Regions from separate parts of the Buttiauxella ferragutiae genome, predicted to be linked through region 3. Evidence: riboswitches for the same ligand, from Rfam matches in the RefSeq annotation. Region 3 holds a riboswitch; each other region holds the start of a gene.
What was found. A riboswitch is a leader RNA that binds a small molecule or an ion and turns the genes downstream of it on or off. The one in region 3 is predicted to bind cobalamin.
Positions count from the first base shown of each region.

Region 1 (4,607 bases), 700 kb from region 3:
CTCCGTCACCCTCGGCGTAACTGGTGGATGACGCTGGCGCTTATCCCCCCTACAACGGCTATCCGTAGGTCGGATAAGCGCAGCGACCTCCGTCACCCTCGGCGTAACTGGTGGATGACGCTGACGCTTATCCCCCCTACAACGACTATCCCGTAGGCCGGATAAGCGCAGCGACCTCCGTCACCCTCGGCGTAACTGGTGGATGACGCTGGCGCTTATCCCCCCTACAACGACTATCCCGAAGGCCGGATAAGCGTAGCGACCTCCGTCACCCTCGGCGTAACTGGTGGATGACGCTGGCGCTTATCCCCCCTACAACGACTATCCCGTAGGCCGGATAAGCGCAGCGACCTCCGTCACCCTCGGCGTAACTGGTGGATGATGCTGACGCTTATCCCCCCTACAACGGCTATCCCGTAGGCCGGATAAGTGCAACGACCTCCGTCACCCTCGGCGTAACTGGTGGATGACGCTGACGCTTATCCCCCCTACAACGGCTATCCCGTAGGTCGGATAAGCGCAGCGACCTCCGTCACCCTCGGCGTAACTGGTGGATGACGCTGACGCTTGTCCCCCTACAACGGCTATCCCGTAGGTCGGATAAGCGCAGCGTCATCCGACACCATTAACGGTGATCACAGCAAGGCCACGCCGCCTTCGACCATCTTCAACAAGTGATGCATCGGCCAGTGTGGAGTTAAGCGTTTTTCCGTCAATAGCCCTATCACCCGCTCTACATCATGCTTGTTGCGGTCTAACAACAACCCCACCACGCTGCCGCTGTGAGCGACATTAATACCGTAGAGATCGCACTCTTCAACCAGTGATAACAAGACGTTAAATTCCGGTTTAGGCAAAATATTCTGGCTCGCCACGGCGCTAAGCGTGGCGGCTTCACCCATCAAACGTGGGTTGTTCTGCGCGCACGCTTGCTGAATTTTCCCCCAGGCTGTTTCCAGTTCAGGGGCATGCCGTTGCAGCAACGTGTTTCTTTCCATGCGGTGATAATCTGCGGTTCGCAAAGTCAGTGGGCTTTCAAGCACCAGCAGATCCAGCGCCGGTTGCGAGTCACAGGCGATGCGCGTAGCACCTTTGTTATGGTCAAACAACGTCAGGCTGCGAAAAATAGTGCTGTCGGTGGGTTCGAGTGCAACACACTGCGCCGCCAGTGCTTGTTCACTGAGTTCACGGCCTAAATAACTCGCGGTAGCGAGCGCCGTGGCGGCGATATCTGCGGTGCTACTGGCCATTCCCTTGGCGAGCGGAATCGTCGAGTGGCGCTCAATGCGTATTTCACGGCTCAACTCTGCGGGATATTGCCAGTGCGCCAGCAGCTGTTTCACCATTGCGCGCGACAGAGGAAGTTCGCTTGCTAGCGGAGCGCCAGTGGTGACTTCAACGGTGCTGTACCAGTCCACCGGACACGACACCAGCTTTTCGCCGCCAACAATCCACCCCTGGATAAGCTCGCCACAGGATGCAGGACACTGAGCTACTGCCACATTGACCACCTTTTTCACTCAATTATATCTGCGCGATAGTGACATGGCGCTTTATAGGATTTATTGATTTTCCACAATATAGCTTAATCCGCCATGGCGATAAAAAGAATAAAGATGTTATATCTGCGCGCTAATAATATGGCTTTGATTTATTTTCATATTAATATGATTTATTTTCATGAACTTATTTGTCTATTTGGTGTAAGGGGTTATTTCATTTAAAAGTGAGGTTTTGTTATTGCTTTACGAAAAGGTAATTAATTGTGGGGCGTGTCAAAGTAAGCAAATTTAATTGGTCTGATAAATTGTCGTAGCGCAATAATTTAATTGCTTAGGCGCTATAACCTGTGTCGAGTTTTTATTTGGCGATATTCAACAGAATTCTTAAATTATGTTTCCACGTATGCGCAACAGTGAATTTACGGCATACGCGGTTAACTGTAATGCTAATAGATACACCACATTGTGTGGTTGGGAAGGGGGTTTAAATCCCCCGCAGCCCCCGCTGCTGTGATGCTGACGAACCCGTGATACCACTGATCGTAAGATTGGGAAGGACGGGTGAGAGTGACGCTAAGCCAGAAGACCAGTCTGTTAGCTAAAAACAACAACTTCGGTGGGAAGTGGGTTGCTCAGAAGCGTCGAGTCGCAAGACTGGGTCAACGCACATCCTGGCACCCGTACCGCCCAGAACAGGATTGGGGTATGGCAGCCAGGAAAAGGACATTCATTGTTGCAGGCACTTCCAGCGGATGTGGCAAAACCACGGTTACGCTGGGTTTGCTTAGCCTCCTCACACAGCGCGGATTGCGCGTACAACCCTGCAAAGTTGGCCCTGACTATCTTGATACTGGCTGGCATAGCGCCGTGACCGGGACTGCCTCCCTGAACCTTGACCGTTTTATGCTGCCGGTTACCACGTTAAATGCGCTGTTTGCCGAACGTATGCAGCATGCGGATGTGGCGGTGATTGAAGGCGTGATGGGGCTGTTTGATGGCTACGGCATCAGTCCTGATTATTGCAGCACCGCAGGGATGGCGAAGCAACTGAACTGCCCGGTGATTCTGCTGGTCGATGGGAAAGCTGTTTCGACGTCGATTGCCGCGACGGTCATGGGGTTTCAACATTTTGACCCCGCATTAAAGCTGGCGGGCGTGATCGTCAACCGCGTGAATAGCGAAAGCCATTACCAGTTGTTGAAAAGCGCTATTGAACGCTACTGCGGCGTGCCGGTGTTGGGCTACGTTCCCCGTGTTGAAGGGGTTTCGTTACCGGAAAGGCATTTGGGGCTGGTCACCGCACGCGAGTCGGTCGTCAATTCACAACCCTGGGCAGACTTCGCCAGCCAGCTTGAAAAAACGCTGGATATCGACCAGTTGCTGGCACTCAGCGTCTGTGATGCGCTCCCTTCAGGGGCGTGGCCTGAACTGCCAGCCGCCGGCAGCGGAGCAGGGTTAACGCTGGCGCTGGCCGATGACGAGGCGTTCAACTTCTATTACCCCGATAACATTTCTCTTCTTGAGCGTGCTGGCGTGCGCATTGTGCGCTTCAGCCCGCTGCATGACAGCCAGTTACCGGAATGTCAGATGATTTGGCTCGGCGGTGGCTATCCGGAACTCTACGCCGAAAAGCTATCCGCGAACCACACCATGCGCGCTCAAATCCTCGCAGCCCACCAACGAGGCGTGGCGATTTATGGCGAATGCGGCGGCTTGATGTACCTCGGCAGTTCGCTACAAGACAGCCACGGCGCGACTTATCCGATGGTCGGCGCTATTCCCGGCCATAGCGTGATGGGCAAAAAATTAACCCGCTTTGGCTACTGCGAAAGCCGGGCGCTGGCGCCCACCTTGCTGGCTGACACAGGCGAAACGCTGCGTGGTCACGAGTTTCATTATTCTGAATTTACGCCGCAAATCCCTGCGGTGATGGCGTGCAGCAAAACCCGCGACGGCGCAGTTTTACAGGCGTGGTCGGGTGGCTGGCAGGTGGGAAATACCTTCGCCAGCTATCTGCATATTCATTTTGCCCAGCGTCCCACGCTGCTTAATCGCTGGATAAGTGCAGCCAGGAGAGCGAAATGACACTCCTGGCCTGGGCGGTGGCGTGGATTCTGGATCGTCTGCTGGGCGACCCTCACCACTGGCCGCATCCGGTGCGCTGGATTGGCGCACTGACAGCGTTGGCACAACGTATCGTCCGGCGTTACTGCCGTAGCGAAGCGGCCTTGTCCATCGGTGGTGGTTTGATGTGGCTCTGCGTGGTTGGCACCACCTTCGGCGTGGCGTGGGGGCTGCTGCATTTTGCCAATGCCATTCACCCCTGGTTGGGCTGGATTGTCGAAGTGTGGATGATTTTCACGGTGCTTGCTGCCCGCAGCCTCGATGACGCCGCGCGTGACGTGGAGCTGCCGTTAAGTGAGGGCAATCTCGAGGAAAGCCGCAAAAAACTCGCCTGGATTGTCGGGCGCGACACTTCCCAATTGCAAATGCCGCAAATCAATCGCGCGGTAGTGGAAACCGTTGCGGAGAACACCGTGGACGGCGTGATAGCACCACTGTTCTTTTTACTGCTCGGCGGCGCGCCACTGGCGATGGCCTACAAAGCCGTCAATACGCTGGATTCGATGGTCGGCTACAAACACCCAAAATACCGTGCAATCGGCATGGTTAGTGCGCGAATGGACGACCTCGCCAACTTCATTCCGGCGCGTATCAGTTGGTTATTGCTGAGCGCTGCCGCGTGGATGTGCCGCAACAATGCCATCGACGCGCTGCGTATTGGCTGGCGCGATCGCTACAACCACAGCAGCCCCAACTGCGGTTGGTCGGAAGCCACGGTGGCAGGGGCGTTAGGTATTCGTCTCGGCGGGCCAAATGAATACTTCGGGCAACGGATGGACAAACCCTGGCTCGGAGAGGCTTCCCGCGAGATAGCCGTTGGCGATATTTCAGCAACGATTCAATTGATGTGGGTGGCTTCCACGCTGGCGCTGCTGCTGTTTGCGCTGGCGCGGGTTATCTGGTCTGGAGCGGTCTGAGGGCAATATGATGAATTACATACAACAACCACAAGCGATTGAAGCCAAAAGCTTCGTCATTATC
Region 1 covers NZ_CP093332.1:1,108,480-1,113,086, forward strand. Annotated here, with positions in the region: gene MNO13_RS05040 (GHMP family kinase ATP-binding protein) at 636-1,502, opposite strand; cobalamin riboswitch at 1,937-2,111, shown strand; gene MNO13_RS05045 (cobyrinic acid a,c-diamide synthase CobB) at 2,208-3,587, shown strand; gene cbiB (adenosylcobinamide-phosphate synthase CbiB) at 3,584-4,543, shown strand; gene MNO13_RS05055 (cobalt-precorrin-8 methylmutase) at 4,554-4,607, shown strand, end outside.
Region 1: linked by a shared signal. The riboswitch ahead of MNO13_RS05045 (cobyrinic acid a,c-diamide synthase CobB) and the one ahead of MNO13_RS08180 (cobyrinic acid a,c-diamide synthase CobB) in region 3 are both predicted to bind cobalamin.

Region 2 (4,607 bases), 1.9 Mb from region 3:
ACGCTACATCCATATTCACGTTAAACATCACCCAGTCGAGCTGGTACTTAGCCTGGCGCTTAGCGCGGCGAGCCAGCACTTCATCACTCTGGTCATCACGCGGATCCATATACTGCAACGTTAGCTTATGAGTAAAGATGCCAGTATCCACGCTACCGACCCATTCCAGTCCTTTGATAGTCGCAGATTTGATGTTGTCATAAGACCCGTCATAAGTGACCGGATCGGAGTAGTAGGTAATCAGATTTTCAATCATGTAGTGATAAGCAGACAAACGCCAGTCCACAGGACCGGTTAATCCTTCAAGCCCAGCTTCCCATTGCTTGGATTCTTCTGGTTTCAGATTTGGATTGGAGTCGATGCCAAAGCGCGTGGAGCCATATTGTTGCCCGAGGGAAGGTGCAAGGAAACCCGTGCCATAAGAAACTGTCGCACGATACCCTTCAACGAATTCCCATCCAGCCGCGGTTTGCCATGTACCGTGCCAACCGAATTGCTCGTCGTGGTCTTCACGACCTGAAGCTTCCAGGGTCACATCGCCAAACTGCTGCTGACCACTCAAGTAGACGCCCGTGTTATCACGGTTATAACTGTCAGACATGACTGTGTCAGAAGAAGTCAGACGCTGTTGCTGCCAGTCAATACCTGCGCTGATCGAGCCATTCCCGACAACAAAGTTGTTACCCCACTGGACGTTGCGTTGGGTCATATAGTCGAGCGTCGTACCGTCGTTATAGCGGCCATACACGCTGCTATAGTTATAGTCCTTCACTTTTTGATAGCTCGCCAACAGCTGCGAAGAGTAAATCCCGGAATGGAAACGCAGGCCCGCATCGTAGTTCTGGTTATAGAGTTGATGCTCGTCTGCGCTATACGCCGGAGTATAAGGAGGCGCACCTAAATCGTAATCGCTGTTGTTGGAATAGCCATAAGTACGGAAGAAGCCGTCAAACTCCTCGCTAAACTTATGCTCCAGGCCAGCCCAATAGCTTTTGCTACGGTAACCATCTCTATCGTTATCACCGCTATAAGTAGAATGCGGCTGAACGTTAAAACCCTTAGTGGTTTCGTATGAGCCAGACACTGTCGCTACCGTATCGCCAAAACGCTGGCGCCAGGTACCGTCATATTGCTGATAGCTATCCGAACCCACACCCGCATTGATTTGCGACTTTTCTTCATCGCTCTGCGTGATGATGTTAACCACGCCGCCAATCGCGCCAGAACCGTAAACCGCGGAACGTGGGCCACGAATGTATTCCACGCGCTGCACTAAAGAAATCGGGATTTGGCTAACATCCGAGGAGTTGGAAATGCCAGGGCGGGCAAGCGGAATACCATCCACCAGCACCAATACATGGCTGGCGCTGGTGCCACGGACAGACATTGAAGAACTCTGCCCAAGACCACCATACTGAGCAATATCGACGCCAGGTAAACGACGCATGACATCGTTCATCGATTTTGCCTGCCATTGGTCGATCTCTTCCCGGGTCACAATATCAGTTGGCGCCAGAACGGTATTGACGGGTTGCTGAAAACGGTTGGCCGTTACCACCAGAGTATCGTCAGAATTGCTGTCTTGCGCCCAGCCTGAAAAAGCCGTTACGGACAGAGCCGTAAGCAGCGAAAGTTTTTTTACCATCATTTTAATAAGCATCCGCTTTCCAATAAGGATGCCGCAGACATAACCGATAGCACGCGATAGTTATGCAGATTGCGACGTATACCGGCAGGTCTTCGGGCTTGGAGGTGTGTGACTACTGGATGATGACTTCCCGCTTTGTTTAGCAGTGTCTGCACTTGGCGCTCATCCCACCGTTCCTTACCGCTGCGCGTCAGCCCCAGAGTTGCACTGGGTTCCCTTTTAACTCATGTAAAAAGGCCGGAAGCGCTATGCTACGATTTTGTTAATAAGATTGTCCAGACACATCAAAATGCAACAGCACTGGACATCATCAACCTATTCCCTACAATCGCCGCGTAGTTTGACTTTATTAACAGGTAGCAGCTCATGACTCCCGAACATCTCCCAATTGAACAGTACGACGCGCAACTGGCCGAAAAAGTCGCCCGCTTGCAAAGCATGATGGTCCCTTTTGCAGCACCAGCGCCGGAGGTGTTCCGTTCGCCAACCAGCCACTATCGGATGCGTGCTGAATTTCGTATCTGGCATGATGAAGACGACCTGTACCACATCATGTTTGAAAGCCAGACCAAACAACGTATTCGGGTCAACAGCTTCCCGGCAGCTAGTTCGCTGATCAATGCATTGATGCCTGCGATGCTCGACGGTGTACGTGACATCCCAGCCCTGCGCCACAAACTCTTCCAGATTGATTATCTGACGACGATGAGCAACCAGGCGGTTGTCTCGATGCTTTACCACCGGAAATTGGGTGAAGAGTGGCAGCAACACGCTGAAGCACTGCGCGACAATCTGCGGGCTCAGGGTTTCAATGTTCATTTAATTGGCCGTGCGACCAAAACCAAAATCGAGCTGGATCAGGATTTCATCGATGAGCGTTTGACTGTTGCCGGTAAAGAGATGATTTATCGCCAGGTGGAAAACAGTTTCACGCAACCCAACGCGGCGATGAATGTTCATATGCTGGAATGGGCGCTGGATGCCACGCACGGTTCAAAAGGCGATCTGCTGGAACTGTATTGCGGTAACGGTAACTTCTCGCTGGCACTGGCGCGTAACTTTAATCGCGTGCTGGCAACTGAAATCGCCAAGCCGTCTGTTGCTGCCGCGCAATACAATATTGAAGCGAATGAAATTGAAAACGTGCAAATCATTCGTATGGCCGCGGAAGATTTTACCCAGGCGATGAATGGCGTGCGCGAGTTTAACCGCCTGAAAGGTATCGACCTGAAAAGCTACCAGTGCGAAACCATTTTCGTCGATCCACCGCGCAGCGGCCTGGATGCTGACACCGTGAAGATGGTGCAGGCGTATCCGCGCATCCTTTATATCTCTTGCAACCCGCAAACCCTTTGCGAGAACCTGGAAACATTAAGCGAAACCCATAACGTGTCACGGCTGGCGCTATTTGACCAATTCCCGTACACGCACCATATGGAATGCGGTGTGTGGCTAACACGCAAATAGCAAAACGGACGCCTCGGCGTCCGTTTTTGTTTTAGAGCAGGCTGCTATTCCGTCACCTGGGATTTACGAGCGCGGATTTTAATACCAATCCAGAACAACAATGCGACCGAAAGTACCGCTGGCAAGAAGTTGGAGCCAATAGCTGGATATTCAGCGCGTACCACTGCGCTATACAGCAACACGCCCAACACGAAACAAGCCGCTGCGATACTTGGCAAACCCACCGGCATCGTGCGGTTTTGGTAGCGTTGATGCAAACAGTACACCGTCAGCACCAGCGCGATAATTGGAAAAATGGAAAACGGCACAACCGAGCTGAACACTGCGGCAAACGTTCCGTTGATCGCAAGGCCTGCAATAAACGCTAACCCGAGCGTACCTCTATCTTGTAACTGTTTCATTGCCCTTCCTTCATTCACTCTTCAGATATTTGAGCCAATGCCATTTTTTCTTGCTCCCGGCGATACCAGTAATACGCACCTTTGGAAATCATGCGCAACTGAAGTACCAGACGCTCTTCAAGCTGACGACGCTGATCGGCATCGACGTCTAACGCTTCGGCACCAGCACTAAAAACAATCGTCACCATCGCTTCTGCCTGCGCTTCAGTAAAGCTGCGCGACATACGATTTTCGAGTTCCAGATAATCAGCAAGTTCCGCAATAAAGTGCTGAATTTCACGCGCGACGGCGGCACGAAATGCGGCTGACGTTCCAGAACGCTCACGTAAAAGCAAACGGAACGCGTTGGGATTATTACCGATAAATTCCATAAATGTTGAGACGGAGGTACGAATTACGCTTCCTCCTTTGGCAATTCTTTGGCGGGCCTGGCGCATTAACTGGCGCAGCATCAGTCCACTCTCGTCGACCATTGTCAGCCCAAGCTCATCAACGTCACGGAAATGGCGATAAAACGATGTTGGCGCAATACCAGCCTCACGAGCGACCTCGCGCAAACTCAGGCTGGCAAAACTTCGTTCAGCACTTAACTGGCTAAACGCGGCTTCTACCAGAGAACGCCTGGTTTTTTCTTTTTGTTGCGCTCTTACACCCATCATGTTGCCTGAATCCCTTAAATCGAGCCCGCACTATACCAGAGAATAACTTAACTGCTTTTATACAGGATTGTGAATGATTGTTTACGCGACCCTCCTCGCGTTACGCAGTAAAAAGCACAACGACAATTGGGTTATCCCGGCGTTGATGTTACCATCGTGTTGCTTTTATGTATAAGAACAGGTAAGCCTTACCATGTCACACACCTACGATTATGACGCAATAGTAATTGGTTCCGGTCCTGGCGGCGAAGGCGCTGCAATGGGGCTGGTGAAACTTGGAGCAAGGGTAGCTGTCGTCGAGCGCTACCATAATGTGGGTGGCGGTTGTACCCACTGGGGAACCATCCCCTCGAAAGCTCTCCGCCACGCCGTCAGCCGCATTATCGAATTTAATCAAAACCCTTTATACAGCGACCACACCCATCTTCTCCG
Region 2 covers NZ_CP093332.1:5,147,614-5,152,220, forward strand. Annotated here, with positions in the region: gene btuB (TonB-dependent vitamin B12 receptor BtuB) at 1-1,645, opposite strand, end outside; cobalamin riboswitch at 1,715-1,905, opposite strand; gene trmA (tRNA (uridine(54)-C5)-methyltransferase TrmA) at 2,015-3,115, shown strand; gene MNO13_RS23685 (YijD family membrane protein) at 3,160-3,516, opposite strand; gene fabR (HTH-type transcriptional repressor FabR) at 3,531-4,175, opposite strand; gene sthA (Si-specific NAD(P)(+) transhydrogenase) at 4,369-4,607, shown strand, end outside.
Region 2: linked by a shared signal. The riboswitch ahead of btuB (TonB-dependent vitamin B12 receptor BtuB) and the one ahead of MNO13_RS08180 (cobyrinic acid a,c-diamide synthase CobB) in region 3 are both predicted to bind cobalamin.

Region 3 (4,607 bases):
TGGCTTTTATTCTCACCTTTCTTATTGTTCATCTTCTGAAAGTGCCCGAAGGGACATGGCCGTTGATCACGCTTGTGGTGGTCATGGGGCCGATCTCTTTTTGGGGCAACGTCGTGCCACGCGCCTTTGAGCGCATTGGTGGGACGATATGCGGTGCAGTCATGGGACTTGTGGCGCTAAAACTTGAGCTGTTCTCGCTACCGCTGATGTTGGTGTGGTGTGCCATTGCCATGTTCATCTGCGGCTATCTGGCGCTGGGGAAACGCCCGTATCAGGCTCTGCTGATTGGCATCACCCTTGCGGTAGTGGTTGGCGCACCGGCAGGAGACATGGAAATTGCCCTTTGGCGCAGCGGCGATGTCATCTTCGGCTCGTTGCTGGCGATGTTATTTACCAGCATTTATCCGCAGCGCGCCTTTATCCACTGGCGCATACAAATGGCGAACTTCGTCACTGCCTTTGGCCGGGTTTACAACGCGGGCTTCTCACCTAATTTATTAGAGCGCCCAAGGCTTGAAAAACACTTACACAAAGTGTTGAGTGATGTCGTAAGAATGCGTGCACTCATCGGGCCAAGCAGCAAAGAAACGCATATTCAAAAGTCTATCTTCGAGGCGATACAAACCGTCAGCCGCAATCTGGTGTGCACTCTTGAGTTGCAGGTCAACGCTTACTGGGCATCAAGGGAAAGCCACTTCCTGATGATCAACGCACACACGCTGCGCGAAACGCAACAAATGACCCAGGGCACGCTTGCCGCAATCGCACTGGCCTTGCACGATGGCAACCCGTCGACGATTTCAGCGAACAATGAAAAGCTGACTGAAATCGTCAGCGAGTTGCGCGAGCTCATACAAAATGGCCAAAATGGGAAACTTCAGGAAACGCCTATTCATGGTTACGTCTGGCTGAGTCTGGAACTTGCTCGTCAACTAGAATTGCTGTCGCAGTTGATCTGTCGCGCGTTACGCAAATAATTGCTCAGCCTGGTGTGAATTGCTGGTTTCGATTCAGCAGCAATTGAGGTTAAGATAGCGAAACAATGAATTATCAGCGGCTGCCGCTACCATTAAGGTTATCTTATGGCGGCTGTCTTAACGAATCCGAGTATGAAATTAGCAGGGGTATAAAAATGGAACCAATCAAACCATCTTTCCAGGACGTGCTTGAGTTCGTGCGTCTGTTCCGTCGCAAAAACAAACTGCAGCGTGAAATCCAGGACGTACAGAAAAAGATCCGCGATAACTCAAAACGTGTTCTGCTGCTTGATAACCTGAGCGACTACATCAAACCGGGTATGAGCATTGAAGCTATTCAAGGCATCATCGCCAGCATGAAAACCGACTATGAAGACCGTGTTGATGACTACATCATCAAAAACGCTGAACTGTCTAAAGAGCGTCGTGAAATTTCCAAAAAACTGAAAGTAATGGGCGAAATCAAGGCCGATTAATTAGCTGTCGTAGGGTGGATAAGCGAAAGCGTCATCCACCGTTTGCGCCAGTGTTGTCGGATGGCGCTTCGCTTAGCTGACCTACGCAGAGTTTTTCCAACAGTGTTACCAACCGCCGCCAGGCGGTTTTTTTTATCCCCAGTCTCTGGGGGGCAGATACGCGTCAGCGACATTTACCGTAAAGATTAAAAAATCAGTAAAAATTGTCATAGCGCAACTCTCGAAATCTATTAGCTTTTACACTGTGTCTGCTTTTAAATATTTAAGAGTGTGATGCTTTGAAGGTCATGCTCGCAATAACTGACTCGTTTATGCCACGCGATTAACCAAAATAGTCCGTGGCTGGGAAGGGGGTGACAATCCCCCGCAGCCCCCGCTGCTGTGATGCCGACGAACCCGCAAAACCACTGATCTAATGATTGGGAAGGGCGGGCGAGAGAGACGCTAAGCCAGAAGACCGACTTGTCATCCTTATTCTCAACAACTCCTTCGGTGGGAAGTCAGTTGTCATCAGATGCGTGCAGCCTCAGGGTGCGCGTACGTGCTGACATCCGTGCTTTGCCGAAACAGTGATAAGGCAACCATGGCAGCGGCAGCAAAACACGCATTCGTCATTGCAGGCACCAGCAGCGGCTGTGGTAAAACCACCGTCACGCTCGGGCTGCTCCGCGCCTTCATGCAACGCAACCTTTGCGTTCAACCCTTCAAAATTGGCCCCGACTACCTCGACAGCGGTTGGCACAGTGCAGTAAGCGGCATTGCCTCGCGCAATCTCGATGCTTTCATGTTGCCCACTTCCACGCTAAATGGTTTGTTCGCTAAACAAATGCAGCACGTAGATGTGGCCGTCATCGAGGGGGTGATGGGGTTGTACGACGGCTACGGCACCGACCCCAACTATTGCAGCAGCGCCGCGATGGCAAAACAGCTCGGTTGCCCGGTGATATTGCTGGTCGACGGCAAAGCGGTGTCTACCTCCATTGCCGCCACTGTCATGGGCTTCCAGCGCTTTGACCCAACGCTAAACATCGCAGGTGTTATCCTCAATCGCGTCAACAGCGACAGCCACTACCAGTTACTTGCTGATGTCATCACCCGTTACTGCGGCTTGCCCGTCTTAGGGCGCTTGCCGGTGATGGCCGATGTCGAGTTACCGTCGCGCCACCTCGGCCTGGTTCCGGCACAAGAACACTCCCCGCAAGATGAACACTGGCAGCGCCTGGCGCAGCAAATTGAAGAAACCGTTAACCTCGACCATCTTCTGGCGTTATCTCGCCTTAATACCCTGCCTCAGGGTGCTGCGCCCGCCATTGCTGATGCCGCACTGGCCGACGGGCTAACACTCGCCCTTGCTGAAGACGAAGCTTTCAACTTCTACTATCCCGATAACCTCGAAATGCTCGAGCACGCCGGGGTGAAAATCCAGCGCTTCAGCCCGCTGCATGACGCAAAAATCCCTGACTGCCAGATGATTTGGCTTGGCGGTGGTTACCCCGAAGTCCATGTGGCAAAACTCGCCGCGAACAGTCGCATGCGCGAATCCCTGCAAGCTGCCCATCAACAGCACATTCCGCTGTATGCCGAATGTGGCGGCTTAATGTATTTGGGCGAAACGCTGACTGACAGCGAAGGCGAAACCCACTCGATGTGCGGCGTGTTGCCAGGCCATAGCCAGATGGGCCAACGCCTGACACGTTTTGGCTATTGCGAGGCCACCGCTGTGCAAAACACCTTGCTGGCGAAAAAAGGCGAAACCTTGCGTGGCCACGAATTTCATTACTCCGATTTCAACGGCCCGCTGCCCGCAGCGTTAGATTGCTGCAAATGGCGTGATGGTGTCGCCGTTTCCCGCTGGCAGGGAGGCGTTCAGCAGCAGGCGACTTTTGCCAGCTACCTGCATGTCCATTTCGCTCAACGCGCGAATTTGCTCAACCCCTGGCTAACGCTTGCGAGGAATCACCTATGACATTGCTTGCCTGGGCCGTGGCCTGGCTGCTGGATTACTGGTTTGGCGACCCGCCGCACTGGCCTCATCCGGTGCGCTGGATAGGCAATCTAATCACCGTAACCCAACGCATTATTCGCCAATTTTGCAAAAGTGACCGCGCGCTGAAAATCGGTGGTGGCGTGCTGTGGCTGGTGGTGGTCGGCACCACATGGGGCGTGAGCTGGGGCGTATTGTATCTCGCCAACCTGCTGCATCCGTGGCTCGGGTGGTTAGTCGAAGTGTGGATGATTTACACCGTACTTGCCGCACGTTGCCTGAGCGATGCCGCACTCGACGTTTACCGCGCGCTCAAACATGGAACCCTTGCCGAAAGCCGCGAAAAATTGTCGTGGATTGTTGGGCGCGACACCTCGCAACTTGAGCGCCCGCAAATCACCCGTGCGGTGGTAGAAACCGTGGCTGAAAACAGTGTCGATGGCGTGATTGCTCCGCTGTTTTTCCTGCTGTTAGGCGGCGCACCGCTGGCGATGGCCTACAAAGCGGTCAACACGCTGGACTCGATGGTGGGGTACAAAACTGAAAAATACCGTGCCATTGGTTATGTCAGCGCCCGGCTCGATGACCTTGCCAATTATTTTCCTGCTCGCCTGAGCTGGCTGCTACTGACCATCGCCGCTTTTTGCTTGCGGGCTAATCCCCGTCAGGCTCTGCGCATTGGCTGGCGCGATCGCTATCAACACAGCAGCCCAAACTGTGCCTGGTCTGAAGCCACGGTTGCAGGCGCACTAGGGATCAGGCTCGGCGGGCCGAACACCTATTTTGGCGAGCGGGTAGAAAAACCGTGGATGGGCGATGAGCAGCGCGGCGTCGCCATCGACGACATTACCCGCACTATTCAACTGATGATGCTGGCTTCCCTGTTGGCTTTACTGCTCTTTGCCGCCATGCGCGCACTCGTGCTCGGCATCGCTTAAGGACACCCGATGAACTACCTGCAACAACCGCAGCTTATTGAACAACACAGCTTTGAAATCATTAGCGAAATAATTGCTGCTGAGCACCCAGCGTATCGTTTTAACGATGCGACCGAGGAAGCGATAATCAAACGGGTTATCCACACCACCGCCGATTTCGAGTGGCTGGATATTCTGTGGTTTTCGCCGGATGTCATTGCACAACTGACAAACAGTTTGCAGCGCGGCTGCA
Region 3 covers NZ_CP093332.1:1,809,784-1,814,390, forward strand. Annotated here, with positions in the region: gene MNO13_RS08170 (FUSC family protein) at 1-977, shown strand, start outside; gene MNO13_RS08175 (DUF496 family protein) at 1,133-1,453, shown strand; cobalamin riboswitch at 1,742-1,933, shown strand; gene MNO13_RS08180 (cobyrinic acid a,c-diamide synthase CobB) at 2,037-3,419, shown strand; gene cbiB (adenosylcobinamide-phosphate synthase CbiB) at 3,416-4,375, shown strand; gene MNO13_RS08190 (cobalt-precorrin-8 methylmutase) at 4,385-4,607, shown strand, end outside.